DNA from 3 places in the Melaminivora jejuensis genome. Region 2 is predicted to be linked to each of the others. Evidence: predicted binding sites of a transcription regulator. Region 2 holds the regulator's gene; each other region holds the start of a gene.
What was found. Region 2 encodes FNR, which switches genes on or off when oxygen is low (the NO sensors DNR and NnrR bind a similar motif). Its sites were predicted from a motif close to TTGATNNNNATCAA; they were not measured.
Positions count from the first base shown of each region.

Region 1: a site for FNR is predicted at 7,192-7,205, ahead of IDM45_RS14275 (nitrite reductase). Genes of this name have one in related genera too.
Region 3: a site for FNR is predicted at 7,078-7,091, ahead of IDM45_RS02500 (DUF3149 domain-containing protein). Genes of this name have one in related genera too.

Region 1 covers NZ_JACWIJ010000002.1:3,011,575-3,021,214, forward strand. The annotation lists gene IDM45_RS14245 (cob(I)yrinic acid a,c-diamide adenosyltransferase) at 1-347, opposite strand, end outside; gene IDM45_RS17770 (EF-hand domain-containing protein) at 503-1,045, shown strand; gene IDM45_RS14255 (FAD-binding oxidoreductase) at 1,256-2,689, shown strand; partial or broken gene IDM45_RS14260 (c-type cytochrome) at 2,892-3,260, shown strand; gene IDM45_RS14265 (MFS transporter) at 3,296-4,561, opposite strand; gene IDM45_RS14270 (TonB-dependent hemoglobin/transferrin/lactoferrin family receptor) at 4,787-7,087, opposite strand; gene IDM45_RS14275 (nitrite reductase) at 7,358-9,079, shown strand; gene IDM45_RS14280 (DMT family transporter) at 9,372-9,640, opposite strand, start outside.
Region 2 covers NZ_JACWIJ010000002.1:1,294,939-1,304,578, reverse strand. The annotation lists gene lptG (LPS export ABC transporter permease LptG) at 29-1,135, opposite strand; gene lptF (LPS export ABC transporter permease LptF) at 1,132-2,229, opposite strand; partial or broken gene IDM45_RS06275 (leucyl aminopeptidase) at 2,239-3,734, shown strand; gene IDM45_RS06270 (DNA polymerase III subunit chi) at 3,764-4,204, shown strand; gene IDM45_RS17570 (hypothetical protein) at 4,378-4,554, shown strand; partial or broken gene IDM45_RS06260 (branched-chain amino acid ABC transporter substrate-binding protein) at 4,691-5,817, shown strand; gene fnr (fumarate/nitrate reduction transcriptional regulator Fnr) at 5,964-6,707, opposite strand; gene hemN (oxygen-independent coproporphyrinogen III oxidase) at 6,874-8,256, shown strand; gene IDM45_RS06245 (sulfite exporter TauE/SafE family protein) at 8,260-9,009, shown strand; gene IDM45_RS06240 (HD-GYP domain-containing protein) at 9,136-9,640, shown strand, end outside.
Region 3 covers NZ_JACWIJ010000002.1:471,631-481,270, reverse strand. The annotation lists gene IDM45_RS02535 (ISAs1 family transposase) at 1-937, shown strand, start outside; gene IDM45_RS02530 (GNAT family N-acetyltransferase) at 1,005-1,526, opposite strand; partial or broken gene IDM45_RS02525 (coniferyl aldehyde dehydrogenase) at 1,669-3,116, opposite strand; gene IDM45_RS02520 (hypothetical protein) at 3,148-3,456, opposite strand; gene clpB (ATP-dependent chaperone ClpB) at 3,536-6,148, opposite strand; gene moaE (molybdopterin synthase catalytic subunit MoaE) at 6,232-6,735, opposite strand; gene IDM45_RS02505 (hypothetical protein) at 6,794-7,048, shown strand; gene IDM45_RS02500 (DUF3149 domain-containing protein) at 7,183-7,320, shown strand; gene IDM45_RS02495 (hypothetical protein) at 7,404-7,742, shown strand; gene IDM45_RS02490 (MoaD/ThiS family protein) at 7,729-8,022, opposite strand; gene IDM45_RS02485 (molybdopterin molybdotransferase MoeA) at 8,019-9,275, opposite strand; gene mobB (molybdopterin-guanine dinucleotide biosynthesis protein B) at 9,280-9,640, opposite strand, start outside.

The sequences.
Region 1 (9,640 bases), 1.7 Mb from region 2:
CGCGTGCCGGCGGGCAGGATGAACTCCTGCAGGCGCGGCAGGCCGGCGTTGTAGTGCGCCAACTGCTGGTCGAGCTGGGCCAGCGCGTCGTCCTTGAGCAGCTCGAAGCCCGGGATCGACAGCTCTCCGCCCAGGTTGAACAGCTGGTGCTGCACGTCGATCAGCAGCTCGCGCACGTCTGGCGGCAGCTCCTCGCACAGCAGCAGGCCGATGTGCGAGTTCAGCTCATCGACATCGCCCATGGCGCAGGGCCGGCCACTGGCCTTGGACACGCGGGTGTTGTTGCCCAGGCCGGTGCTGCCGTCGTCCCCGGTGCGCGTGGCGATCTGTGTCAGGCGGTTACCCATGGCACGTTTTCCTTCCTGTCGAGTGGTTTTGGCTGATTGTTGGTTACATGACGCCGGTCAATTGTGCCCGGGGGCAACAGCGGGCAAAAGTGCTGGCCGCGTCGGCGGCAAAGGGGTGCAATGAAACTGTGTTTCACCATCCCAGGAGTTCTCACATGACTCGGACAACAGCATCCACCCGCATCTCCACTGCCACCGGCATCCGCGCCGCACTGCTGTGCGCCGCCTTTGCATTTGGCGGCCTGGCCCAGGCGCAGACTACGACGCAGCCCGCCTCGGCCCTGGGCGCTGCCGGCCAGTCCACCGCGCCACACACCACCAATAGCCAATCGGCGGTGAGCGACCAGCGCAGCGCCACGGGCAGCAGCAATGCCGGCACCACGGGCAGCGCCGCCGGCGCGACCAATGACGTGAAAAACCGCTCCAACGTCCCGCACGCCACCCCGGGCCAGTCCACGGCGGCCAGCAGCGGCATGACCAACAGCAACCCGGCAGGCAGCGGCACGACCAACGCGCCGATCGCCAATTCCAACGTCAACGACAGCATCTTCGACCGTGCCGACACCAACCGCGACGGCCAGCTGAGCACTGCCGAAGCCCAGCAGGTGCCGGGCCTGTCCACGCGCTTCAAGGAACTGGACAAGGACAGGAACGGCACGCTGTCGCGCAGCGAGTTCGCGCCCTACACCCGGCCCTGAGATCGTAAACACGCTCTGAGGCAGTTGACTGAACCTTGAGCCTTTGAACCTGGCTCTCGGCCTGCCGGCGCCGCTGTGGTGCCGGCAGTTTTTTTCGTGCTGGCGAGGGTGCTGTGCAGTGTTCGGGACTCTGCGGTTGTGCGCGTTGCCGATTTCTACAATCGGCTCTCCCCTGCCCTATCCCCGACCCCTGTCCTGCCGGAGCCTGCCATGAACGCCCCCACCCACCCCGACCAGCTGCAAGCCGCACCGTCTGCACAGCCCTGGCGCGCCGCCCCGCAGGCCCTGCTGGACGCCCTGGCCGAGCGTTTCGGCGCACAGTTGAGCACCGCCCTGGCAGTGCGCGAACAGCACGGTCGAGACGAGGGCTCGATCAGCGCGCCGCCGCCGTCTGCCGTGGTTTTTGCCGAAAGCGTGCAGGACGTGCAGGACGCCGTGCGCCTGGCCGCGCAGCACGCCACGCCCGTCATCCCCTACGGGGCAGGATCGTCGCTGGAAGGCCATCTGCTGGCTGTGCAGGGCGGCATCAGCCTGGACGTGAGCCGCATGAACCAGGTGCTGTCCATCGATGCCGACGATCTGACCGTGACGGTGCAGCCGGGCATCACGCGCAAGGCGCTCAACGAGGCCATCAAGCACATCGGCCTGTTCTTCCCCATCGACCCCGGGGCGGATGCCAGCATCGGTGGCATGGCGGCCACGCGGGCGTCTGGCACCAACGCTGTGCGCTACGGCACCATGCGCGACAACGTGCTGGCGCTGCAGGCGGTGACCGCGCAGGGCGAGGTAGTCCGCACCGGCACCCGGGCCAGAAAGAGCAGCGCCGGCTATGACCTGACGCGGCTCATGGTCGGCAGCGAGGGCACGCTGGGCGTGTTCACCGAAATCACCCTGCGCGTCTATCCGCTGCCCGAGGCGGTGAGCGCGGCTATTTGCTCGTTTCCCAGCATCGAGGCGGCAGTGCGCACGGTGATCCAGACCATCCAGCTGGGCGTGCCCATCGCCCGCGTCGAGCTGATCGACGCCCACAGCGTGCGCATGGTCAACGCCTACAGCAAGCTGGGCCTGCGCGAGGAGCCGATGCTGCTGATGGAATTCCACGGCTCGCCGGCCAGCGTGCGCGAGCAGGCCGAGACCGTGCAGGACATCGCCCGGGAATGGGGCGGGCAGGACTTCGAGTGGGCCAGCACGCCCGAGGAGCGCACGCGGCTGTGGACGGCGCGGCACAACGCCTACTTCGCCGCCGTGCAAAGCCGCCCGGGCTGCAAGGCCATCAGCACCGACACCTGCGTGCCCATCTCGCGCCTGGCCGATTGCCTGCTGGAGTCGGTGGCCGAGGCCGATGCCAGTGGCCTGCCGTACTTCCTGGTCGGCCACGTGGGCGATGGCAACTTCCACTTCGGCTACCTGATCGACCCCGACGCGCCCGCCGAGCGCGAGACTGCCGAGCGGCTGAACCACCAGCTGGTGGCGCGCGCCCTCAGCCTGGGCGGCACCTGCACCGGCGAGCATGGCGTGGGCATCCACAAGATGGGCTTCCTCGTGGACGAGGCCGGCGCGGGCGCCGTGGCCATGATGCGCGCCATCAAGCAGGCGCTGGATCCGCAGGGCATCCTGAATCCGGGGAAGATCTTTGTATGTTGAAGCTATTGTTTCAATAGCTGTCATCGCTTGCGGGACAAGGGTTTCAGCGCCTTTTGGCATGAAATCCTGATCACGCAGCCGCCGGGGGCGCACTGCTAGCCCTGGCGCTGATCCTGAGCGGCGCTTCCATGGCCAAGGCGCAGGTGCCCGCCTCGCCAGCTGCCGCGCTGCCCGGCAATCCCACGCCACCAGCCGCACCGGTGCCCGCGCCCGATCCGGCTATGGCCAGAACTGCGCCCTGTGCCACAGCGCCGATGGCCAGGGCCAGCGTGCGGGCGACGTGCAGGTCTTCCCGCCGCTGCGGGGGGCGCAGTCGTTCAACTGGGGCGCCGGAATGCACGGTCTGGCCAATTCGTCGGTCTTCATTCACGCCAACATGCCGCTGGGCCGGGGTGGCACGCTGACCGAGCAGCAAGCCTGGGATGTGGCCTTGTACATGAACAGCCACGAGCGTCCGCAGGATCCGCGCTTCGCCGGCTCGGTGGCCGAGACGCGCAAGAAATTCCACGACACGGACGACTTGATGTACGGCATGACCGTCAACGGGCGCGTGCTGGGCAGCGGGCGCTGAGACGCAGGGCGCGGGCCTTGGCCGCCGCCCCGTGGTCAGGCGGCTACCGTGCCGCGCCGCCGCGCCGCCACGCCCACACCCACGAACGCCGCCGACACCACGCTGAGCACCAGCGCGCCGGCCGAGCCATAGAAGATGCCCGCATTCATGCCCGCATCCAGCATGGCGCCGAAGATCGGCGCGGCCAGGCTGAAGCCCAGATCCAGCCCCGAATACACCGTGCCATAGACCCGCCCCGTAGCCCCCGGCGGCGCGGCGCGCTTGATCAGCATGTCGCGCGACGGCCCGGCGATGCCCACGCCGGCGCCCGACAGCGCTACTACGCCCAGCGCCACCATGCCGGGCAGCCACTGCGTGCCGGCCAGCGCCAGCATGGCGGCGGCGGCCAGCAGGCAGACGCTGATGGTCAGCTCCAGGCGCTGCACCCGGCTGACCAGAAAGCCGCCCAGCACCATGCCGGCAGCGCTGCACAGCATGTAGGCCGTGACCACCAGCGCCGTGGTGGTCAGCGGAATGCCGTAGAGGTTTTGCAGCGACGGCCCGGCAAAGCTCTGGATGGCCGACAGCGCGCAGGTGCTCCAGAAGAAGAACGAAAAGCACAGCCACACCGAGGGCAGGCGCAAAAAGGCCAGCGGGTGCTCGGCCGGTGCAGCCGCCTGCGTCGCAGCCTGCGCGGTGGTTGCCGCGCCGTGGCGGTCGTCCAGCGCATCGCGCTGCCAGACCACGATGGCCAGGATGAGCAGCGCCAGCACGCCCCCGGCAGCGCAGGCAATGCGCCAGGAGCCGCTGGCGCTGGCGATGCCGGCCATGAAGATGGGCGCCGCCGCCCAGCCCAGGTTGCCCGAGATGCCATGCACGGCATAGCCGTGGCCCAGGCGCTCGGGCGACACGCGCTTGTTCAGGATGGTGAAGTCCACCGGGTGAAAAGGTGCATTGCCCAGCCCGGCCAGCGCCGCTGCCGCCACCAGCCCGGCGTAGCCACTGGCGCTGGCCGCCAGCAGGCCGGCGGTGGCAAAGCTGGCCAGCGCAAAGAACAGCACGGGCCGCGCGCCCACGCGATCGACGATGAAGCCGGCCAGCGCCTGCCCCACGCCCGAGACCACGAAGAACACCGACAGCAGCAGGCCCAGCTCGGAGTAGGAGAAGCCGAAGTCCGCAATCAGGAACGGAAACAGCGGCGGCAGCAGCATGTGAAAGAAATGCGAGGAGCCATGCGCCAGGCCGATCAGGCCAATGGTGCGCGCGTCCTCGCGCAGCGACGGGCGGCGTGCCGCGTCGAGAGGGGTGGAGGGTGCAGACATGGCTGCGATGGTAGGCACAGGCGGTGCGGCGCGGCGGTGGCTACTGGACAAACCCTGTCGCGGACAGGTCTGCGCCCGGCTGTCCAGGCGAAATCTGTAAAAAAATCATCAAAAGACGCGAAAACCCAAGCCAGACAAGCGTGAGCAGCTATCAAAACCTGAGTCCACCGGCTGCTGCCCGCAGCAGCGCTTCGAGCGCTTTGGGCAGCAAGCCAGGCCAGCGCCTCAGAAATCCATCACCACCGACACATGCGCGCTGCGCCCGGGCTGCGTCCAGCCGTCATTGGTCGTGGACGAGGCGGCCAGGCCATAGACGTCGGGCCAGAGCCAGTACTTGCGATCCGTCAGGTTGTGCAGCGCCAGATTCAGGCGCACGTCCTTGCGGATGCGCCACTGCACCGAGGCATCGAGCACCGTCGCCGAGGGGATGGTGAACTGCGTGTTCGGCGCCTTGACGGCGCTGGCGCTGTCGATGTCCTTGGCCTGCTTGGCGGCGTGGTGGCGCGCGTCCAGCGCCAGGCCCCAGGCGCCGCTGTCGTAGTGCAGACCCAGCGCCAGCTGCGCCGGGTCGATGGAGTTCAGCGGCTGGCCGGTGGCGCGGTTGCTGCCGCGTGCGCGGCCATAGGCGAAGCTGGTGGCCAGCTTGCCGCCGGCGACCTGGCCCCAGTCGTAGCGGCCCTTGAGCTCGAAGCCTGAGATGCGCGCGCGCTCCAGGTTGATGGCCTGGAACACGCGCGGATCGGCAGCGGTGCCGGTGCCACGGATCAGCGCCGCGTCCATGATCAGATTGGAGTAGCGGTTGCTGAACACCGAGGCGTCCAGGTGCAGCTGCGCGAGCCGCCCGCGCACGCCGAACTCGACGCCACGGCTCTTTTCCGGCTTCAAGTCGCCGTTGGGCAGGATGATGACCTGCTCGGCCAGGTTCTCGAAGTAGCCGTTGACCTGGCCGGCCTCGGGCGCGCGAAAGCCCGTGGCCCATTGCCCGAAGACGCTCCATTCGCGCGTGGCGCGGTACAGCACGCCGAACTTGGGACTCACCGCCGAGCCAGACAGCGAGGTGCCCGGCTGCTTGGCCGGCGGATGAAAGCCCGCCTGGCTGGTCACGTCCAGCGAGAAATGGTCAAAGCGCAGGCCGGGCGTGAAGCTCCAGTTGCCGACGATGGACTCGCCCTGTACGTACAGCGCGCTGCTGGTCTCGCGCGTATCCGGAAAGCGCTTGAGCGGAAAGACCTCTGGCGGCGCCGGGTTCAGGCCGTCGTAGAGGTTGCTGATGCGGCTGCTCACATGGTCGAAGCCATAGGTGATCTGGTGCGCCCAGTCGCCCGAGCGCAGCAGCTTGCCGGCCTGCAGCGCCGCCTGCCAGGTCTTTTCGTCGTAGTGGTTGTCGCGGATGCGCAGCGGCATGGCCTGGCGCTCGCTGGTGCCGATCTGGCGCGACTGCGATTTCTGGAAAGCCAGCGTGGCCTGCACCTGATCGGCCCAGCTCGTGTCCAGGTCGAAGCGCCCAGTCCAGCCCAGGCGCTGGCGCTCCATGCTGCGCTCGGAGGCCTCGCGCGTGAGGGCGACGGCCACCTGCGCCGGCGTGCCGGCCAGGGGCAGCGGCGCGCGGCTGGACAGCAGCTCGATGTCCTGCCGGCGCTCGACGTGCTCCAGCGTGAAGACGTGTTTCTGTCCGGCCTGGGGCGTCAGCACGATCTTGCCCAGCACGGCGTCGTCGCGGTCGCTCTGCGGATTGGGGCGCGTGCGGCGGCTGTCGGGCGTGTCCACGTCGCCCCGGTTGTCCAGCTCGCGGGCGCGCCTGGTGCTGGCGGTGACCAGCCACTGCAGGCTCTCGCTGGCCTGGCCGGCGACGCTGCCGGCCAGCGTGCGGCCATGGTTGTCGCCGCTGTAGCCGGCGGCGATGCGCCCGCCCAGGGTCTTGTCTGGCGCGCCATCGCGGCCCTTGAGGAAGTCGGCTGGCTCGTAGGTGATGAAATGCACCAGGCCGGCCATGCCGTCCGAGCCATACAGCGCCGAGGCCGGGCCGCGCACCACCTCCACGCGCTTGAGCAAGTCCAGCGACAGGTATTCGCGGTCGAACACCGTGGTGCGAAAGGCGTAGCTGCGCGGCAGGCGCACGCCATCGACCATCAGCAGCACCCGGTTGCCGCCCAGACCGCGGATGTTGATGCCGGTGTTGCCGTCGCGCCCGGTGGCCGAGGTCACGCCGGTGACGGAAAAGCGCGAGGGCAGCAGCTTGACCGAAGTGTTGGGCAAGTCCTGCAGCGCCTCGCGCACGCTGCGCACCTGGCCGTCGGAGAGCTGGCGCGCGTCGATCACGTCATACGACAGCGGCAGCTCGTCGGCCACCTGCTCGTGGCGCGAGCCGCTGACCACCACCGTGGGCAGGCTGGCAGCGGCGACCAGCTGCGGCTCGGGCAGGGGCTGCGAGGTCTGCGCCTGGGCGGCCATGTGCAGGCAGGCCAGGGTGACGAAGAAGCTCAGGCGGCAGCGCGCCGGACGGGGGATTGTTGCTAGGGTAAGCATGGCGGCCACATTCACTCCAGGAAAACCATGATTCGGAATGATTATTGAGGCCTTGACAACTTTGCGCATCCAACTGTCGCAAAAAATTCATATACCTTGTATCTTTGACCTGCATCAAATGCCGTGCATCGCACCGCAAGGAACATGCGCACAACGCCTGTTGCCTCCTACGCCACTGCCCGCAACAGGCCGCTTTCCCGCCCAGGCCTTCAGCCTGCGATCGTGCAAGAAGTTATCCATGGGCCGTGGCGCACTACAAGGAGTTGCCTCATGAAACCCCGCACACTGGCCCGGCTGACCGCGCTGGCCTTGTCCACCCTGGCTCTGGGCGCGATGGCGCAGCATGAGAAGGATGTCTCCAGGACAGAGCTGAACTACCAGGCCGGCTCCTCGCCGCTGGCAGACGTGCCGATGTACCAGAGCTCCAACCCCAAGGCGCCCAAGATGACGCAGGCCGAGTTCGACCGCGCGCGCCAGATCTATTTCGAGCGCTGCGCCGGCTGCCACGGCGTGCTCAGAAAGGGTGCCACCGGCAAGCCTTTGACGCCCGACATCACGCTGGAAAAGGGCACGGACTACCTCAAGGTCTTCATCGCCTACGGCTCGCCGGCGGGTATGCCCAACTGGCAGACCTCGGGTGACTTCGACGAGGCCACCGTGGATCTGATGGCACGCTATATCCAGCAAGACCCTCCCACACCGCCCGAGTGGAGCCTGGCCGACGCCAAGAACACCTGGAAGGTCATCGTGCCGCCCGAGGCACGCCCGAAGAAGAAGATGAACAGCTACAACCTGGACAACATCTTCTCGACCACGCTGCGCGACACCGGCGAGGTGGCGCTGATCGACGGCGACACCAAGGAGATCATCAACATCGTCAAGACCGGCTATGCGGTGCATATCTCGCGCATGTCGGCCTCGGGGCGCTACCTGTTCGTGATCGGGCGCGACGCCAAGATCAACATGATCGACCTGTGGATGGAAAAGCCCGACAACGTGGCCGAGATCCGCGTGGGCCTGGAGGCGCGCTCGGTGGAGACCTCCAAGTTCAAGGGCTACCAGGACAAGCTGGCCATTGCCGGCTCGTACTGGCCGCCGCAGTTCACCATCATGAACGGCGACACGCTGGAGCCGCTCAAGATCATTTCCACCCGTGGCATGGTGGTGGGCACGCAGGAATACCACCCCGAGCCGCGCGTGGCCTCCATCCTGGCCTCGCACTACAAGCCCGAGTTCATCGTCAACGTCAAGGAAACCGGCAAGACGCTGATGGTGGACTACTCCAACCTGGACGCTGTCCGGATGACCGAGATCGGCTCGGCGCCCTTCCTGCATGACGGCGGCCTGGACGCGTCCAAGCGCTACTTCATGGTCGCTGCCAACAACAGCAACAAGATTGCCGCCATCGACACCAAGGACAGCAAGCTCGCGGGCCTGGTGGACGTGGGCAAGATTCCGCACCCGGGGCGCGGCGCCAACTTCACGCACCCCAAGTACGGCCCGGTCTGGGCGACTGGCCACCTGGGCGATGAGACGATCTCGCTGATCGGCACCGACCCGAAGAAGTACCCGCAGTACGCCTTCAAGGAAGTGGCCAAGCTCACCGGCCCCGGCGGCGGCGCGCTGTTCGTCAAGACGCACCCCAAGTCCGGCAACCTGTGGTCTGACGCTCCGCTCAACCCTGATCCGAAGGTCTCGCAGGCTGTGGTGGTGTTCGACATCAAGAACCTGGACAAGGGCTACCAGACCCTGCCGATCGCCGAGTGGGCCGGCCTAGCCGACGACGGCGGCGCCAAGCGCGTCACGCAGCCCGAGTACAACAAGGCGGGCGACGAAGTCTGGTTTGCCGTGTGGTCGGCCAAGGACAAGGAAAGCGCCCTGGTGGTGGTGGACGACAAGACGCTGAAGCTCAAGAAGGTCATCAAGGATCCGCGCCTGATCACCCCCACGGGCCACTTCAACGTCTACAACACGCAGCACGACGTGTATTGAGCTGAAAGCCGCTGCAGGCCTGAGCCGCCTGGCCTGAGGGCCTGCCCCCGAGACAGAACCCGCCGTGTGCGGGTTTTGTCATTTTGGGCCGGTGGCGGGTGGGGCAACTGGCGACTGGCACGCCGCGGATTTCCGCTCCCTCTCCCGCACGCGGGAGAGGGAGGCAGAAGCAGCGCGCTTTCCTGCGGGACTGTGGGAGCGGATGCAGCCTTGCGAACCCCTCCAGGACTTCCCGTGGTTAATCAAAAAACATAGCAGTCAGCGCTTGCCCTGCAAGGGTTTAGAGCCGATTTCATTGATTTTTCATCGGTGCTGGCCACAGCACCGAGGCAATCGCCAGCATCATCAGCGCCACCGCCGTCCAATCCTGCCAGCGCAGCACCTCGCCCAGCCACAACGCGCCGCTGAACACGCCGATGACCGGGATCAGCATGACGCTGAGCGTCGAGGCCACCGGCGGCAGCGTGCGCGCCAGGAAGAACCACGCCACCTGGGCAAAGGCCAGCGCCAGCAGGCCGTTGTAGAGCACGGCGGCCACGGCAGGCGCGCCCGGCACATGCC
Region 2 (9,640 bases):
TCGTCAGAGCATTGGCTGAGGACAGGCCTCAGCGCCGATGCACCAGCCAGCCGAAAGCTGCCAGTGACACTGCCGTGTAGATCAGCCCTGGAGCGGCAGCGGTGATCCAGGGCGACCAGTTGCGCAGATTGCCGACGAAGCCGAACAGGTTGTTGAGCAAGAAGAAGCTGATGCCAGCCATGACCCCGGCAAAAACGTAGCCGGCAATGCCGCCAGAGCGAAAGTGCAGATAGGCAAAAGGCAGCGACAGCACCACCATGACCAGGCAACTCAGTGGATAGAACACCTTGCGCCAGAACTCGATTTCGTAACGTTGAGCGGCTTGGCCGTTGGCCTTCAGGTGGCGCACGTAGCGAAACAATTCGATGGCCGGCATCTTGTCTGGCTTGAGCACGGCGGCGGCCACCATGCTCGGGCTGATGCTGGTGGGCCACAGCAGTTCAGCCTCGCTGGTGCGCTGCACCTGCAGCTCGTCGCCCTTGCTGCGCTGGAACAGGCTGCGCTGCACCTGGTGCAGCCGCCAAGCCTCGCCGCTAGCGTCGAACTCGCCGCGCTCGGCAGTCACTGTGGCAGCCACGCGGCCGCGTTCGTCGAACTCGAACGCGCGGACGCCCAGCATCTGTCCATCCGTGCCCAGGCCGCGCACGTTGATGGCGCGCGAGTGGCTGCCCCGGCGCTCCTTGAGCCAGGCGCCGGTGGCGCCGGTGCTGAGCTGGCCGAGGTGGCGCACACCCACCAGCTGTGCCGCCCGCTCGCTGGTCGGCGCCACGTAGTCGCCAATCAGGAACGTCAGTGCCACAAAGCTGCTGCCCAGCAGCAGCAGCGTGGACAGCGCCCGCCCCGGCCCCAGTCCGCTGGTACGCATGATGGTGAATTCCGAGCTCTGTGCCAGCCGTGCCATGACGAAGATGGTGCCGATCAATACCGTGATGGGTAGCAGTTCGTACAGGTGCTGGGGCAGGCTGAGGGCGACATACAGAAGTGCCTGCGTCAGTTGGTATCCGCCCGCGCCGCGCCCCACCCAGCGCAGTTCATCGACCAGGTCGAAGAAGAAGAACAGGCCTAGGAAAGCCAGCGTCACGAAGCCGACGCTCAGAGCGATCTCTCGATAGATGAAGCGACGTAGGACTTTCACGCCGCCGCCTCCCTGCGAGGCAGCAGCGCGCGCAGCGACCACTGGTTGTGCCGTGCGGCCAGCAGCAGCAGGCCCAGCGCCAGCGTGCCGCCGTGCAGCCCGATCATGAAGGTGGGCAGGGTGGTGCGCTCGCTGGCGATCCAGCTTTGCCCGACAGTCATCAGGTTGTAATAGACCAAGAAGGTGAACAGGGCCAGCAACATGCTGGCGCTGCGCCCGGCGCGCGGATTGGCGGCAGCCAGGGCAGCGCCCAGCACCACGAAGTTCAGCACCGCCAGCACCAGACCGGCACGCCAGGCGAGTTCGGCGCGGTAGGCGGGCAGCGGATCGGCCAGCAGTTGCCGTGTGTCGCGCGCCTTGATGGCGCCCTCCTCGGCGCCGCTGCCGGAGGCGGCACCGATGCGCGTGCCGTACTCCATGAATTCGCTCAGGCGCAGGCGCGGCTGCTCGCGCAGCGTCTCCAGGCGCTGCCCCTGGCTGAGGATGACCACGCGTTCGCCATCGATGACTTGCAGGCGTGCCCCTTGAGCCGAGGTCACGGTCTCGCGGCTGGCATCGCTGGTGGCAATGAAGACATTGCTGGCCGAGAGCGCGTCCGGCGTGTCCTTGTCGATGAAAAACACCCGCGTGCCGCCTGCCGATTCCTGGAACTGGCCGGGAGCGATGCGGTCGATGTCCGAGCGCTGCTCGTAGCGTGTCTTCAGATCCTGGATCTGCTGGTTGGCCCAGGGCCAGGCCACCAGCGACAGCGCACCTACGACCAGCACCACCGGCCAGGCAAAGCGCAGCAGCGGCTCGAGCAGGTTGGCTAGGCCCCGACCGGCAGCAAACCAGATGACCATCTCGCTGTCGCGGTACATGCGCGAGAGCACGCTGACGACGGCCACGAACAGGCTCAGGCTCAGGATGGTGGGCAACTGGCCCAAAACGGTAAAGCCCATGACCAGCAGCACATCGGTAGGTGCCACGCTGCCCTTTGAGGCCTGGCCCAGCGTGCGGATCAGCATCATGGTCATGACGACGGTGATCAAGACCACCAGCGTCGCGCCGAACGAGCGGGCCAGCTCCTTGCGGATGGACGAATCGAATAACATCGGTCGATTATGAACTTCGAACTCAAGACGCTTTCGCTGTCCGCCGCTGCACGCCACAAGTGCGATCTGCTGGCCGTGCTTATCCCCAGGACTTCGCCGGACAGGACGGCGCCATCGGCACGCTGGCTGCCCAGGCCTTGCAGGCGGGTGACCTGCAGGACAAGCCGGGCAAGCTGCTGCGCCTGTATGCCAGCCCGGGCGTGGCGGCCCGGCACCTGGTGCTGGTGTCATGCGGCGATGGCTCGCCTGGCGATGTGCGCAAGGCTGTGCTGGCATTGGCCCCGGCCCTGAAGTCGCCCGGCGTGCAGCGCGCCGTCCTGGCGTTCGCCGCCGCACCAGCCGCCGGAGCCGTAGCGGCGGCGCTGCGCTCGGCTGCCGATGCAGCCTATGTCTATGCGGCCACCAAATCCAAGGTCGAGGAGAGCGGGCCAGAGTCCTGCCTGCTGGGTGTGCCCAGCGCCGCTGGCGTGCAGGCCGAGTTCGATGCTGCCCGGGCTGTGGCTGCCGGGGTCGAGTTTGCCCGCGAATGGGCCAATCGCCCGGCCAACCATGCCACGCCGACTCTGCTGGGTGAAGCGGCCAAGTCGCTGTCCAAGGACAAGGCCATCCGCTGCACGGTGCGCGGCCCCGAGGAGGTCGCCAAGCTGGGCATGGGAGCCTTCATGGCCGTGGCCCAGGGCTCGGTCGAGCCGCTGCGCTTCATCGAGCTGCAATACCAGGGCGCAGCCAAGGGTCAGGCACCGGTGGTGCTGGTGGGCAAGGGCATCACCTTCGACACCGGCGGCATCTCGCTCAAGCCGGCGCCCGAGATGGACGAGATGAAGTTCGACATGGGCGGCGCGGCCAGCGTGCTGGGGGTGTTTCGCGCACTGGCCGAGCTCAAGCCGGCCATCAATGTGATCGGCCTGATCCCGGCCTGCGAAAACATGCCCGATGGCCGGGCGCTCAAGCCCGGCGATGTGGTCACCAGCATGAGCGGCCAGACTATCGAAGTGCTCAACACCGATGCCGAAGGCCGCCTGGTGCTGTGCGATGCCCTGACCTATGCCGCACGATTCAAGCCCGTTGCCATCGTGGACATCGCCACCCTGACGGGAGCTTGCGTGATTGCCCTGGGCGGCCTGCGCAGCGGCCTGTTCAGTACCAGCGACGAGCTGGCTGCGCAATTGCTGGGTGCTGGCGATGCAGCGCTCGACCCCTGCTGGCGTATGCCGCTGGACGATGAGTATGGCGAGGGGCTCAAGAGTAATTTTGCCGATGTCGCCAATGTGGGCGGGCGGCCTGCCGGAGCGGTGACGGCGGCCAAATTCCTGCAGCGCTTCGTCGGCAATACGCCCTGGGCACATCTGGACATTGCCGGTACGGCCTGGAAGAGCGGCACAGCCAAGGGCGCCACCGGGCGTCCGGTCGGGTTGCTGCTGCGCTGGCTGGCAGAGCGCGCTGCCGGGTCTGCGGACTCTGGCCAGCAGACAGCAGCCGCACGCCGCCGCGCTGCCAAGGGCTGAAGGGCGCGCCCGCGTCGGGCCAGATCCGCATGACGGACATCGTGTTTCATTTCAACGTGCCAGACCGGCTGGCCTATGCCAGCCGACTGGCCCATCAGGCGTTCAGACGCGAGGTGAAGCTCACCATCACAGCCAGCGAAGGGGAGCTGGCCGAACTCGATGACCGATTGTGGAGCCTGGCGCCGTCGGACTTCGTGGCCCATTGCCGTGCTCCACAGGCGCACGCGGCACTGCTGGCGGCATCGCGGATCATTCTGTGTGCCGATCCGCGTCTTGGCTTGCCAGAGGGCGTTCTGCTCAATCTGGGAGCGCAATTGCCGACCGGTTTCGAGCAGTTTCAGCGGGTTGTCGAGGTAGTGAGCCTGGAGGAGGGCGATCGCGTCCAGGCGCGTCTTCGCTGGAAGCAGTATGCCGATGCTGGACATGCGATCTCCCGCCATGATGCGGCAGCGGGGATGGGCCGACGATGACGACTCCCGGACACATTCCTGCGCATTTCATTCCGACCTTGACCGAGGTGGTGCCGGAAGCTGCCCCAGCTCCTCCGACGCCAGCCGACGCTGCGCCTCCCGCTGTGGTGCCGACTCCTGTCGGCAGATCGCCCTTGCCCGAGGATTTCGAGGAATATGTGGTGCATCGTGTCATGCAACGCATCGATCTGGCCCTTGAAGAGCGCCTGCGCGAGGCCATCGCCCGGGTGACCCTGGAGCAGACGCGCTCGCTGGTGCCACGTCTGCGCGAAGAAGTCGAAACCGTGGTGCGTCAGTCGGTCTATGAAGCCGTAGCACAGGAATTGGCTGGAGAACGCCACAAGCCGTGAATCGATGGCAGGGAATATCCCTGTGTGGTATCGATATGAATTTCGTGTGTTCCCTAGTGTTGGCTGGGTTGAATTGCGCTATGTTCCAGCGCGTTGTGACCACACAATATTTCCAGCGCACTCTTTGGAGACATATATGCAATTGAAGTTGAAACTGACCGTGGCCGCTGCCATCGCAGCCGCTGCCGCTGTGACTTCCGCCCAGGAGGTGGTGAAGATCGGTCACGTTGCCCCTCTGTCGGGGCCGCAGGCGCACTACGGCAAGGACAACGAAAACGGCGCCCGCATGGCCGTGGAGGAACTCAATGCCCAAGGCTTCACCATTGGCGGCAAGAAGGTGAAGTTCGAACTGCTGGCCGAAGACGACGCAGCCGATCCCAAGCAAGGTACTGCTGCCGCGCAAAAGCTGTGCGACGCCAAGGCAGCCGGTGTTGTGGGCCACTTGAACTCGGGCACGACCATCCCTGCAGCCAAGGTCTACAACGACTGCGGCATCCCGCACGTTACTGGCGCTGCCACCAACCCCAACTTGTCCAAGCCGGGCTACAAGACCACGTTCCGCATCATTGCCAATGACAACGCATTGGGCGCGGGTCTGGCGGCCTATGCTTCCGAGACGCTCAAGCTCAAGACAGTGGCCGTCGTCGATGACCGCACGGCCTATGGCCAGGGCCTGGCCAGCGTGTTCAAGAAGGTGGCTGCAGAAAAGGGCATCAAGGTCGTGGATGAGCAGTTCACCACCGACAAGGCCACCGACTTCATGGCCATCCTGACAGCCATCAAGTCCAAGAATCCCGATGCCATCTTCTACGGTGGCATGGATCCGCAGGCTGGCCCCATGCTGCGTCAGATGGAGCAGTTGGGCATGAGCAATGTCAAATTCTTTGGCGGTGATGGACTGTGTACGACCGAGATCGCCAAATTGACGGCTGGCGCCAAGACCCTGAGCAATATGGTGTGTGCCGAGGGGGGGCTTCTCTGGCCAAGATGCCTGGCGGCATGGCGTGGAAAGCCAAATACGACGCCAAATATCCCAATCAATACCAGATCTACAGCCCTTATACCTATGACGCCACCATGCTTTTGGCTGATGCCATGAAGCGTGCCGGCTCCTGGGATCCCAAGGTCTATATCCCCGAACTGCTCAAGTCGAACTACAAGGGCGTGACGGCCAATATCGCCTTTGAATCCAATGGAGAGATGAAGAACCCGGCCATCACTCTCTACCACTATCCGGATGGCAAGAAGACGCCTATGAACTGATCTGCTGATCTGCTGATCTGCGGCCTTCGGCTTGCCCGTCGTGCAGGCCAGAGGCAGATCGCGGGCGCAAGGAAAAAGGCAATGTGCCGCAGCACATTGCCTTTTTCGTTTTCAAGCCCGGGTTGAGGAGCGCTTGCAGGGTCGTGTCAGTGACAGGCCTGTTGACTGTTCACGATGCGCCTGAGTGCTGCCGTGTCCACGATGCGGACATGGCGCTGCTTGACCTCGACGATGCCATCCTCGACGAATTTCGAGAAGGTGCGGCTGACGGTTTCCAGCTTCAGCCCGAGGTAGCTGCCGATTTCCTCGCGGGTCATGCGCAGGATCAATTCGGATTGGGAGAAACCGCGTGCGTGCAGACGCTGCACCAGGTTCAGCAGGAAGGCTGCCAAGCGCTCGTCGGCCCTCATGCTGCCCAGCAGCAGCATGACGCCATGCTCGCGCACGATTTCACGGCTCATGATCTTGTGGACATGCGTCTGCAGTGCCGTCACCTCGCGCGACAGCTCTTCGATGCGGTCAAAGGGCATGACGCAAACTTCCGCATCCTCCAGTGCCACGGCATCGCAGGTGTGATGATCGTTGACGATTCCGTCCAGACCGATGATCTCGCCGGCCATCTGAAAACCGGTGACCTGATCGCGCCCATCCTCCGTGGCCACGCAGGTCTTGAAAAATCCCGTGCGGATCGCAAACAGGGAGGTGAACGCCTCTCCGTTACGAAACAGGGTGCCGCCACGCTTGACCTTGCGACGCATGGCAACCACATCGTCGATGCGCTTGAGCTGGTGCTCTTCGAGACCGACCGGCATGCACAGTTCACGCAGGTTGCAGTTGGAGCAGGCCACCTTGATGGCCTGGAGCTGGGGCGGCGTGTTTTCCCTTTTCATGGCGTGAGCTTACCTCCGAACGTGCGCTGCCTCGTCATTGACCCCGGGCAGGATAAGTGTCGGAGCCCGGGATTGTCATTTTTCCGACATGGTGTGGGCTTGATCATAATCAAGACCATAGGGTACCCCTGGGGCACAGTGACAAATTACGCAAGGAATTCTCATCATGACTGTTGTCACCCCCGAGCTGCTGCGCCGCTTTGACGTCTCCGGCCCCCGCTACACCTCCTATCCGACGGCTGACCGGTTCGTCGAGGCGTTCGGCGAGGATGAGTACGTCATTGCGCTGCAGCAGCGCCGGGTCGGCTCGGTAGGCAAGGCTCTGCCGCTCTCCCTGTACGTACACATTCCGTTCTGCGAGTCGCTGTGCTACTACTGCGCGTGCAACAAGATCATCACACGCCATCCGGAGCGCGCCGACGTCTACCTGCGCTACCTCAGTCGCGAGATCGATCTGCACACCGCGCATTGCGGTGTCGGGCAGCAGATTAGCCAGTTGCACCTGGGTGGCGGCACGCCGACCTTCCTGTCCGACGATGGTCTGCGCGAATTAATGTCCATGATCAAGCGCAGCTTCACGCTGGTGCCTGGCGGGGAATACTCCATCGAGGTCGATCCGCGCACCGTGGACGAGCAGCGTCTGGCCCTGCTGGCTGAGTTGGGCTTTAACCGCCTGAGCTTCGGGGTGCAGGATTTCGATCCCGAAGTGCAAAAGGCCGTGCATCGCATCCAGCCGGCGGAAAAAGTGTTCGCGCTGGTGGAGAGTGCGCGTCGCCTGGGCTTCGAATCCATCAACGTGGACTTGATCTACGGCCTGCCCCGGCAGACGCCGGAGTCCTTTGAGCGCACACTCAGGCAGGTGGCGCAGTTGCGTCCCGACCGGATCGCCATGTATGCCTATGCCCATCTGCCAGAGCGCTTCAAGCCACAGCGCCGCATCGTGACGGCCGAGTTGCCCATGGCTTCGGCTAAGCTGACCATGCTGGCGCTGGGGCTGGATATCTTCAATGAGGTCGGCTATACCTATATAGGTATGGATCACTTTGCACTTCCCGAGGATGCGCTGGCTGTCGCCAAGCGGCAGGGGCGGCTGCATCGCAATTTCCAGGGCTACAGCACACAGCCCGATTGCGATCTCATTGCTCTGGGTGTCTCGGCCATTGGCCGGGTGGGCGCGACCTACAGCCAGAACGTCAAGACGCTGGATGAATATTACGATGCCATCAACCGGGGACATCTGCCCATCGCCCGGGGCTTGGCGCTCAGCCGTGATGATCTGGTACGCCGCGCGGCCATCATGGCGCTGATGTGCCAGGGCAAGCTGCTGTTCGAGCCGCTGGAGCAATCCTGGCTGATCGATTTCCGCAGCTACTTCGATTCCGAACTGCAGCAGCTGCAGGGTATGGCCGAGCAGGGCCTGGTGACCCTCAATGACGAGGGTGTCACGGTCACGCCGATGGGCTGGTACTTCGTGCGTGCCGTGGCCATGGTGTTCGACAGATACCTGCAAGCCAATCTGAACCGCGCCCGGTTTTCGCGAATCATCTGATCCATGTTCTGGGCGTTGGCATCCACGGTATTTTTCATGGGACTGGCCGGCGGCACGCATTGCCTGACGATGTGCGCCGCTCCCTGCGGAGCATTGACCGGAGCCGGGCAGCGAAAGGCCGGGCTGGCTCCCGGCGAGCAGGCAGTGCAATGGCAACCGCACGGTTCGGCAGCCTTGGCAGGTGTGGTGCTGCGCCGTACTGTCATCTTTCATGTAGGGCGCCTGATCGGCTACGGCATGGCTGGGGCGCTTGCTGCCTACGCCATGGACAGGCTGGCCTGGTTGAGTGGGCACAGCATGGCGCTACGCCCTCTATGGACACTGACCCATGTGGCCGTCATGGGTTGGGGCTTGGCCATGTTGGCTCAGGCACGCCAGCCGGCCTGGATCGAGGCAGCTGGAAGACGCCTGTGGCGTGTTACCCAGCCTGTGGTTGCGCGGCCTGGAGGTCTGCTGCTTGCCGGGATGGCCTGGGCCTTGCTGCCCTGCGGCCTGCTGTACACGGCCTTGATGACAGCAGCCTTGAGCGGCGGCCTGCTCGCCGGTGCGCTGTGCATGGTGCTGTTCGGCCTGGGAAGCGGGCTATGGCTGGTGGCTGGCCCGTGGGTCTGGCTGCGGCTGCGCTCCGGGCTGCCCGGAAATGCCCAGGAATGGGGCGCACGCCTGGCAGGGCTGGTGCTGTGCGTGCTGGGCGGCTGGGCGCTGTGGATGAACCTCGTCCACGGGCAGCCGGCTCCCTGGTGTGTTGTTTGAAATGGCTTGACTTCCTGCAGATAGTCAACGCTGGCCTGCGCACAAGCTCTGGCGTGGTGGCAAGCATGGTGATAATCAGGCGCGATCGATTTTTTGCTTGCATGGCCCAACCCTTTTCCTGCTCCTGTGAATTCTTCTATCCCGATCAAGGTTGACGAGCTGCGGATAGGCATGTTCATCCAGCTGCCCTTGGGCTGGCTGCAACATCCCTTCCCGACTGGCAGTTTCCGTATCACCTCGGTCGAGCAGATCGACCTTCTGCGTGAGCTGGGTTTGGTAACGCTGCATTACCTGCCGGCCAGAAGCTCCCTCCACGAGGAAGAGTTGCAGTCTTCGGGAGAGGTTGCCGATGGTGGCGACGCCCTTTCCTGTGGGCAGTCAAGTCTTGCCGAATCCGGCCAGGATGCTGCTGCTGGCAATGACGCGGCAGGTCTGCCCGCCTTTGAAGTCAAATACCAGCTGGCATCAGCAGCATACGAACAGGTGACGATCCAGGTGGTACGTCAACCGGCCCGGGCTCGACAGGCTGCCGAAGGCCTGGTCAACGCCTGCATCGACGAGCTGGCCGAGGCGGAGTGCCACGTCATCTGCCTACTGTCCGGCAGTCACGTCGAAGGTTCCGCGGCCCATG
Region 3 (9,640 bases), 820 kb from region 2:
GCCCTGCGGCATTGCCTCACACGACACCTTCGCGCGGGTCTTTCGCCGCCTGGATCCACAGGCACTCGAACAGGTCTTGCAGCAATGGCTCAAGGGTATGTCTGCGAGCGCCTCGGGCCATGTGGCCATCGATGGCAAGAGCGTGCGCAGCGCCCACCGCAAGGGCAAGGGTGCGCACCACAGTTTGCATTTGGTCAGCGCCTGGGCATCTGAGCAGCGCTTGCTGCTGGGCCAGCGCAAGGTCGATGGCAAGAGCAACGAGATCACGGCCATTCCTGAGTTGCTCAAGTTGTTGGACATTGGTGGGTGCACCATCACCATCGATGCCATGGGCTGCCAAAAAGCCATTGCCAAGCAAATCGCCGACCAAGGTGCCCACTACGTGCTCAGCCTCAAGGGCAATCAGCGGCACATGTTCAACGTGTGCAAGAAACACTTTGAAAGCGCTGAAGCTGACAGGGGCCAGCAAACGTTCAGTGACTCAGACAAAGGCCACGGGCGCATCGAGACGCGCAAGTACCAGGTGTCGGCACTGCCGCCGGCGCTGCAGCGTGCGGCCCAGCACTGGCCCCAGCTGCAAAGCGTGGTGCGCGTGGTGCGCACGCGCCAACTGCCAGGCCAAGAGCGAGTCAGCGAACAAACGAGCTACTACCTCAGTAGCCTGAGCGCACACACCAGCGCCCAGCAAATGGCGCAATACATCCGGGGGCACTGGAGCGTGGAAAACCAGCTGCACTGGAGCCTGGATGTGGGCATGGGCGACGACAGCGGTCTGAGCCAGAAAGACCACGCTGCGCACAACCAAGCGCTGCTCAGGCGCATGGCCCAGCAGATGCTGCAAGCCGACACCAGCGTGAAGGCCGGACTCAAGGCCAAGCGCAAACGCGCGGGCTGGGACTTGACCTACTTGGAGCGGGTCATGGAGCTATGCATTTAGATGCGATCGCCCTGCTAGCAAGCGCTGGTAGCTATTGAAAATATAGCTAACTACAGGGCTTGCCGCGTCAGTTGAGCGGGCGCTTGAGACGCACTTCCTCGATCTTGACGCCGCCGATGATGGCCGTCTTGGCGGTGGTCATCTCGCGCTTGAAGCCGGCGAGTTCATGAAAGCGCAGGGCGCGCTCGTTGCGCAGCGGCACCCAGGCGGTGACGGTGGTGCAGCCCTCCTCGGCCAGGCCGTCGCGGGCCGCATCCCACAGGGCCACGCCGACGCCCTGGCTCCAGTGGCTGGGGACGGCATAGATAGCCCAGATCTCGCCCGTGGTGGGGCGGGTCTTTTCATCGCGCGAGCGGTCGAAGCCGACGAAGCCGACGATCTTGTCGCCCTCGACGGCCACCTGCACCTGAGGCTCGCAGTATTCGATGGCCTCGCGCCAGTAGGCCTGGCGCTTTTCCACCGAGGACATGGCTTTGAGTTGATCGTCCGGCACCAGGCCACGGTAGGCCTCCAAAGCGGCAGTGGTGTGGACTTGGGCGATGGCCTTGGCATCGCGGAGAGTGGCAGGGCGAACCTGGATACTGGACATGGGACAGCGAAAACGGATAAACGGGTGACAAAGGGAAAACCCGGCATTTTCGCGCAAACCGCTGCCGATGCGCCAGGGGGTCATTCATCCTGCGCTGGACAGTGCGATTGTCCATGCAGCCAGCACGCCGCCGGCCAATGCGCTACATGAGCCGGCGCAGCAGTGCCATGACGCGATCGAAGCGCGCGCCATAGGGCGGATACAGCAGGTGCCCCATGCCCAGGCGCGACTGCGCCAGCACGCTTTTCTGGTGGCAAAAGCGCAGATAGCCCGGCTCGCCGTGGTAGGCGCCCCAGCCGCTATCGCCGACGCCGCCGAAGGGCAGGTTCTCATGGGCGATGTGCATCAGCGTGTCGTTGACCGAGACGCCGCCGCTCACCGTGCGGCGCAGCACATCGTTGCGCACGGCGTCACTGCGGCCAAACCAGTACAGCGCCAGCGGCCTGGGGTGGGCGTTGATGTGGGCGATGGCGTCGTCCAGCCGCTCGTAGCTGAGCACCGGCAGCACCGGGCCGAAGATCTCCTCCTGCATCAGTTGCATGGCGTGCGTGGCGCCAAAGACCAGCACCGGCGCCATCTGCCGGGCTACGCCGTCGCCAATGGACTGCGGCGGTGGCGGAGGGCTGCCCGGCGCCGGCTGCAGCACCTGCACTTGCGCGCCCAGAGTCTGCGCCTGCTGCAGCATGGTACGCAGCCGCCCCAGGTGGCGCGGGCTGATGATGGAGGCGTAGTCCGGGTTGCCCTCGAAGTACGGAAACAGCCGTGTCACGGCCTGCTGGAAGGCGTCGGCAAAAGCCGTCTCGCTGCCGCGCGGCAGCAGCAGGTAGTCAGGGGCGATGCAGGTCTGGCCGGCATTGAGCAGCTTGCCGTGGGCGATCTTCAGCGCTGCGTCCTGCAGGTCGCAGTCGGCATCCAGGATGCAGGGCGACTTGCCGCCCAGCTCCAGCGTGGTGGGCGTCAGGTTGGCAGCCGCCGCTTGCGCCACCTTGCGACCCACGGCGGTGGAGCCGGTGAAGACCAGATGGTCGAAGGGCAGCGAGGCGACCAGCGCGGCCGTGGCGGCATCGCCCTGCACCACGGCGAATTCCTGCGGGTCGAAGAACTGCGCCACCAGGGCCGCCAGCTGCGCCGAGGTGTGCGGCGTCAACTCGCTGGGCTTGAGCAGCACGCGGTTGCCAGCGGCCAGGGCGCTCATGGCCGGCGCCAGGGCCAGCTGCACGGGATAGTTCCACGGTGAAATGACGCCCACGACACCCAGCGGCTGGCGCTCGATCCAGGCACGCGCGGGCTGCAGCGTGAGGGGGTGCGCACCTTTTGCGGCCGGCTCCAGCGCGCCAGATGGCGCAGCGTGTGCTGGAGCTGGGCGCGCAGCACAAAGAAATCGGCCACTTCGGTCAGGCGCGGCGAGCGTATGCCGAAGTCCGCCTGCACCGCAGCCGCCAGCACCGGCGCGTTTTCCTCCAGCAGCTTGCCCAGGCGCAGCAGGCGCTCGCGGCGCAGATGCAGGGGCACGTCGGGCTGGGCGCGGGTGGCGGCGCGCTGGCGCTCGAAAAGGTCGCGGATGTCGTCGGGGCTCGTGGCGGGGTTCATGGCAGCCATGATAGGCGCGGGCCGCCGGGCATCAGCGTACTTCGCGCACCTGCACGTCGGTCACATCGGCCACCTGGCGCAGGCGGGCGCCACCAGCGCGGGCCGTGCCGGCGGCATGGGCTGTCCAGCGCGCCGTGCTGCGCGTGGCCTGGTTCCAGGCGCCGCGCGGATCGACGCGCCGCCAAGACGCCACAGGGCGCCCGGTCAGCCGCGCCCACATCAGACGCAGGCCCCAGGCCAGGGCCAGCACGCAGCCCACAGCCAGGATGCTCAGGAACAGCACCGCACCCATGGCAACCACCAACAGGCGCAATGTCCACCGGGTCAGGCCGGTCAGCATGTCGTTCAAAGCGTGCCCCTTTCTAGGCAAGATGCGGCGCGCGGCAGTTGGTTGCCGCGCGCCAGGGCCATGTTAGGCCTCACGGCGCGACCTCGGCCTCGCCGAACTGGAATACCCCCGGCTCATGTACCGGATCGACCCCCACCGGAATAGTGCTCTTGGGCGGGTAGCGGCCCTCCAGCAGCAACCTGGACAGCGGGTTCTCGATGCGCTGCTGGATGGCGCGCTTGAGTGGCCGGGCGCCGAACACCGGGTCGAAGCCGACCTTGGCCAGCTCCGCCATGGCTGCGGGCGAGACCTGCAGATGCAAGTCCATGCGGGCCAGGCGCGCTTCGAGCTGGCGCAGCTGGATGCCGGCAATAGCCTCGATGTGGCGCGCATCCAGGCCGTGGAAGACCACCGTCTCGTCGATGCGATTCAGGAACTCGGGGCGGAAGTGCTCCTTGAGCTCACCCCAGACGGCTTCCTTGATTTCCTCGGCATCGCTGCCCACCATGCTCTGGATCAGGCGCGAGCCGATGTTGCTGGTCATGATGACGACCGTGTTCTTGAAGTCCACGGTACGGCCCTGGCCATCCGTCAGCCGGCCATCGTCGAGCACCTGCAGCAGCACGTTGAACACGTCCGGATGGGCTTTTTCCACCTCGTCGAGCAAGATGACCGAATAGGGCTTGCGGCGCACGATCTCGGTCAGGTAGCCGCCCTCCTCATAGCCGACATAGCCCGGCGGCGCGCCGATCAAGCGGGCCACGGAGTGTTTTTCCATGAACTCGCTCATGTCCACGCGCACCAAGTGCTCCTCGCTGTCGAACAGGAACGCTGCCAGCGCCTTGCTGAGTTCGGTCTTGCCCACGCCCGTAGGGCCGAGGAACAAAAAGCTGCCCAGCGGACGATTGGGGTCGGACAGGCCCGAGCGCGAGCGGCGAATCGCGTTGGCCACGGCGGAGATCGCCTCCTCCTGGCCGACCACGCGCTCATGCAGCTTGGTCTCCATATGCAGCAGCTTGTCCTTTTCGCCCTGCATCATCTTGGCCACCGGGATGCCGGTGGCGCGGCTGACCACTTCGGCAATCTCCTCAGCTCCGACCTGGGTGCGCAGCAGCCGGTGCTTCGGAGCGCCTTCGGCACCTGCGCCAGCCTCGCTGTCCTGGGCTTCCTTGAGGCGTTTTTCCAGTTCGGGCAGCTTGCCGTACTGCAGCTCGGCCACGCGGTTGAAGTCGCCCTTGCGCTTGAGGTCGTCGATCTGCGTGCGGATGGAATCGATCTCTTTTCTGATCTGCTCGCTGCCCTGGGCGCTGGCTTTCTCGGCCTTCCAGATTTCCTCCAGGTCAGCGTATTCGCGTTCGAGCTTTTCCAGGTCTTCCTCGATCAGCTGCAGGCGCTTTTGCGAGGCCTCGTCGGTTTCCTTCTTCACCGCCTCGCGCTCGATCTTGAGCTGGATCATGCGCCGCTCCAGGCGGTCGAGTTCCTCGGGCTTGGAGTCGATCTCGATCTTGATCTTGGCCGCCGCCTCATCGATCAGGTCGATGGCCTTGTCGGGCAGGAAGCGGTCGGTGATGTAGCGCTGGGAGAGCTCGGCCGCGGCGACGATGGCCGGGTCGGTGATGTCCACGCCATGGTGCGCCTCGTAGCGCACCTGCAGGCCGCGCAGGATGGCAATGGTGTCTTCGACGCTGGGCTCTTCCACCAGCACCTTCTGGAAGCGCCGCTCCAGCGCCGCGTCCTTCTCGATGTACTTGCGGTACTCGTCCAGCGTGGTCGCACCGATGCAGTGCAGCTCGCCGCGCGCCAGCGCGGGCTTGAGCATGTTGCCTGCGTCCATGGCGCCTTCGGCCTTGCCGGCACCGACCATGGTGTGGATCTCGTCGATGAACAGGATGACGCGGCCTTCTTCGTGCGCCACTTCCTTGAGCACGGATTTCAGGCGCTCCTCGAACTCGCCCCGATACTTGGCGCCAGCCAGCAGGCCTGCCATGTCCAGCACCAGCACGCGCTTGTTCTTGAGCGTCTCGGGCACCTCGCCGGCCAGGATGCGCTGCGCCAGGCCTTCGACGATGGCCGTCTTGCCCACGCCAGGTTCGCCGATCAGCACCGGGTTGTTCTTGCTGCGCCGCTGCAGCACCTGGATGGTGCGGCGGATTTCCTCGTCGCGGCCGATGACCGGATCGAGCTTGCCGGCGCGCGCGCGCTCGGTCAGATCCAGCGTGTATTTCTTGAGTGCCTCGCGCTGGCTTTCGGCCTCAGGGCTGTCCACGCGCTGGCCGCCACGCACGGCGGCAATGGCTGCTTCCAGGCTCTTGCGGCTCAGGCCGTTGGCGCGGGCGATGTCGCCGGCCTCGCCCTTGCTGTCCACCAGCGCCAGCAGGAACAATTCGCTGGCGACGAACTGGTCGCCGCGCTGGATGGCTTCTTTTTCCGTGGCCTGCAGCACGCGGCCCAGTTCGGGGCTGCCCTGCACTTGGTCGTGGCCCTGCACCTGCGGCAGGCGCTTGATGGCGGATTCCGCCGCGCCCAGCAGGCCGTTGACATTGGCGCCGGCGCGCTCCAGCAGCGCGCGCGGGCCTTCGTCCTGGCGCAGCATGGCGACCAGCAGGTGGGTCGGTTCGATATAGGCGTTGTCATGCCCCAGCGCGATGGACTGGGCATCGGACAGCGCTTCCTGGAACTTGGTGGTGAACTTGTCGAGACGCATGTGATGAAACCTCCAACTCATCGCTAGCTGCGGCTGCTGCAGCCGCTTTCAAGCGGTTTTTCACCCTCTGCCGCTTCCGCCCTTCAGCCGGCCATGGGAGCTGCCGTGACACCCCAGCGCGCCAGCGCCGAGTCGTCGCTCTCGCGCGCATCGACCCAGCGCGCGCCCTGCGGCGTCTGCTCCTTCTTCCAGAACGGCGCCTGGGTCTTGAGGTAGTCCATCAGGAACTCGCAGGCCTGGAAGCTCTCGCCCCGGTGCGCCGATGTCACCGCCACCAGCACGATCTGATCGTGCGGCGCCAGCAGCCCCACGCGGTGGATGACGCGCACGCCATGCAGCGCAAAGCGCGCCAGGGCAGCGTCGATCATGGCCTCGATAGCCTTTTCCGTCATGCCGGGATAGTGCTCCAGCTCCATCGACGCCACCTGCGCGCCATCGCTGCGCTCGCGCACTGTGCCGACGAAGCAGCATACGGCGCCCACGCGACCGTCGCCGGCACGCAGCGCCGCCAGCTCGGCGGAAACATCGAAATCCTGGGTCTGGATGGAGACGCGCGGCAGGGCGGGCATGGGAGACGTGGCAGGCATGGACTGGGCGGCTGACCGGTTTGCTACATTGCCCGGCACTTTAACCCTGCCCCGCACCATGGCACAGCAAGCCTTCAGCACCCACCTCTACACCCTCTACCCCTCGCCGCACAACCAGCACCGCGAATTGTTCGCACACCAGGTCTTCGTGCCCCACCCCTACGCGCTGATCGACCTGCCCAGCTTTGCCCTGGCCGGGCGCTGCAGCCTGTTTGCCGCGCACCGCAAGGCCGACAACAAGATGGGGCAACTGGTCAGCTTCGAGCTGGAGGCTGACCGCACGCGCTTCGAGCGGGACTTCGCGCCCGACTAAGCGAGCGCCAGGGCGCTGCTGCGCCGGAGTTGACCTGCCTCAAGACTGCCATTAGAAACATGGTTTGCAATATGGCTATTCACGGCCAGCAGACCCACTGGCCAACATTCAACAAGACGAGGAAGGAAAGCCCCATGCGACTGCTTCAGGAACTCTTTACCACCGAAGTCGGCTTGTTCGCCGCCACCGGTATCGCCTTCATGCTGGGCATGGGCGTGTTTTTCCTGCGGTTGTTCATGCGCGACGACGCGCCCAAGACACAGCAGAAATAACGCCGCCCCCGGCACTGCGGCCCCACCCAGCGCCCGTCCATTTGGCCGGGCGCTTTTTCTTGCCGTCCACGGACAATGCACCCATGCAAGAAGATGACAACCAGATCTTGATCCCGCCGTCCTTCGTGGCCCTGTACAGCGATGCGCGCGGGCGCCTGACCGAGCGCCCGGACACGCTGCGCGGGCGCTACGAGCTGTGCGAAGACCTGGCCAGCCACCTGGTCGAGCAGGCCCGTCTGCTCTACCACACGCAGGTGCCGTCGGAGGGCGAAATCCTGCAGCGCATCCACGCCGGCCTGGCGGGCGGGCCGCAGACCGGGGTCAGCGCAGCCGAGGCCCGCTGGATCACGCTGCGCCTGGCCGAGCTGCTGCAGTGGCCCAGCCCGGCGCTCACGCCCCTCAACCCGATCAGCCCCCCGTGACGGGCGGGAAAAAGGCCGCTTCGGCGCCATCGGGCAGTTCCTGGCCGCCCTGCGCCATGTCCTGATTCAGCGCCATGCGCACGGCGCGGCCCTGCGCCAGGCAACTGGCCCAGGGCTCGCCCCGGGCGATCAGTTCCTCGCGCAGCGCACCCAGCGTCTCCGCCTGGGTCTGCACGGTTTCCTGGCCGCTGCCCACCGCCTCGCGGATGGAGGCGAAGTAGCGCACGGTGATGGTCTTGGCGGTTTTGGTGGTCTGGGTGGTCTGGGTCGATTCGTTCACAGCAGCTCCGCAAAAGGCAGGAAAGACACGCTGTCGCCGGGCGCAATGGTCTGGCCAGGCTGGTTGTCCACCAGGCCATCGCCCCAGACGGTCGAGGTCAGCACGCCCGAACCCTGGTTGGCGTACAGCTCCAGCGCTCCCCCCGGCGTCAGGCGCACGCGCAGGAATTCACGGCGTTTGTCGGCCTTGAGCCAGGTGAAATCAGCGCGAGCAGCTACGATTTTAGGAGCAACATCGACCACCCCCTGCAGCCGCAGCAGGAAGGGCCGCACCAGCACGCAGAAGGTGATCAGGCTGGACACCGGGTTGCCCGGCAGACCGATGAAGTGCGCGCCGCCGCCTGCTGCATCAGCCTCTGCCTGCACCCGGCCATAGGCGAAGGGCTTGCCCGGCTTCATGGCGATCATCCACAGGTCGAGCGAACCCAGGCTTTGCACGGCTGGCTTGACGTGGTCTTCCTCGCCCACGGACACGCCGCCGCTGGTCAGGATCAGGTCGTGCCCGGCAGCCGCCTCGCGCAGCGCCTGCACGGTGGCGTCCAGCCGGTCGGGCACGATGCCCAGGTCGGTCACCTCACAGCCCAGGCGCTGCAGCAGGGCGCGCAGGAAGAAGCGGTTGCTGTTGTAGATGGCTCCGGGCGGCATATCCTGCGGCGCCACTGCGCCGGGCATGACCAGCTCGTCGCCAGTCGAAAACAGCGCCACGCGCGGGCGGCGCGCCACCTGCAGCTGCGCCAGGCCGATGCTGGCGGCCAGGCCCAGCGCGGCGGGCGTCAGGCGCGTGCCGGCGGCCAGTACGGTGGCGCCCAGGCGAATGTCCTCGCCGGCGCGGCGGATGTTCTGGCCGGCAGCCGGCAACCGGTTGACGCGCACACGGCCATCGGCGAGCGCCTCACAGTCCTCCTGCATGACCACGGCATCGGCCCCGGCGGGCACGGGTGCGCCGGTGAAGATGCGCGCCGCCGTGCCTGGCTGCAGCGCCGCACCCACGCTGCCGGCCGGGATGCGCTGCGAGACCGCCAGCACGGCGCCTTGCGCAGCGCCCGCCCCGGCCACGTCGGCGCAGCGCAGCGCGTAGCCGTCCATGGCGCTGTTGTCCTGCGGCGGCACCTGCAGGGGCGAGACGGCATCGTGTAGCAGCACCCGGCCATCGGCGTCAAAGGTCGAGACGGCCTCGCCGCCAGCGAGCGGCTGCGCGTGCGCCAGCAGTTCGGCCAGCGCCTCGTCCAGGGGTTTCAGGGGCAGGCGGCTCATGGCTTTAATCCTCCAGGCAGGGCGCACCGCAGCGGGCGCGCCAATCGTCGAGTTGCGCGGCATGGCGCAGCAGCCACTCGGCCACCTGGGCCGGGGCGTTCAAGTCCAGCACCGGCTGGCGCGGCGCCGTGGGCAGGTGCTGCGGCGTGCTGGTGGCGACGGCGATGATGCCGTCGTCGTCGGGGTAATGCACCGGGCGCGGGGCCTCTCCAGCAGCGGGTGCGCGCCAGACTTCGATGCGCGGCAGGTCGCTGGCCTTGAAGCCCTCCACGAGCACCCAGTCCACGCCGGCATCGAGCCGCGCCAGCAGCTCATGCACGTCGGGCGCCTCGCCAGGCGGGTATTCGCGCATCAGCGCCAGGCGC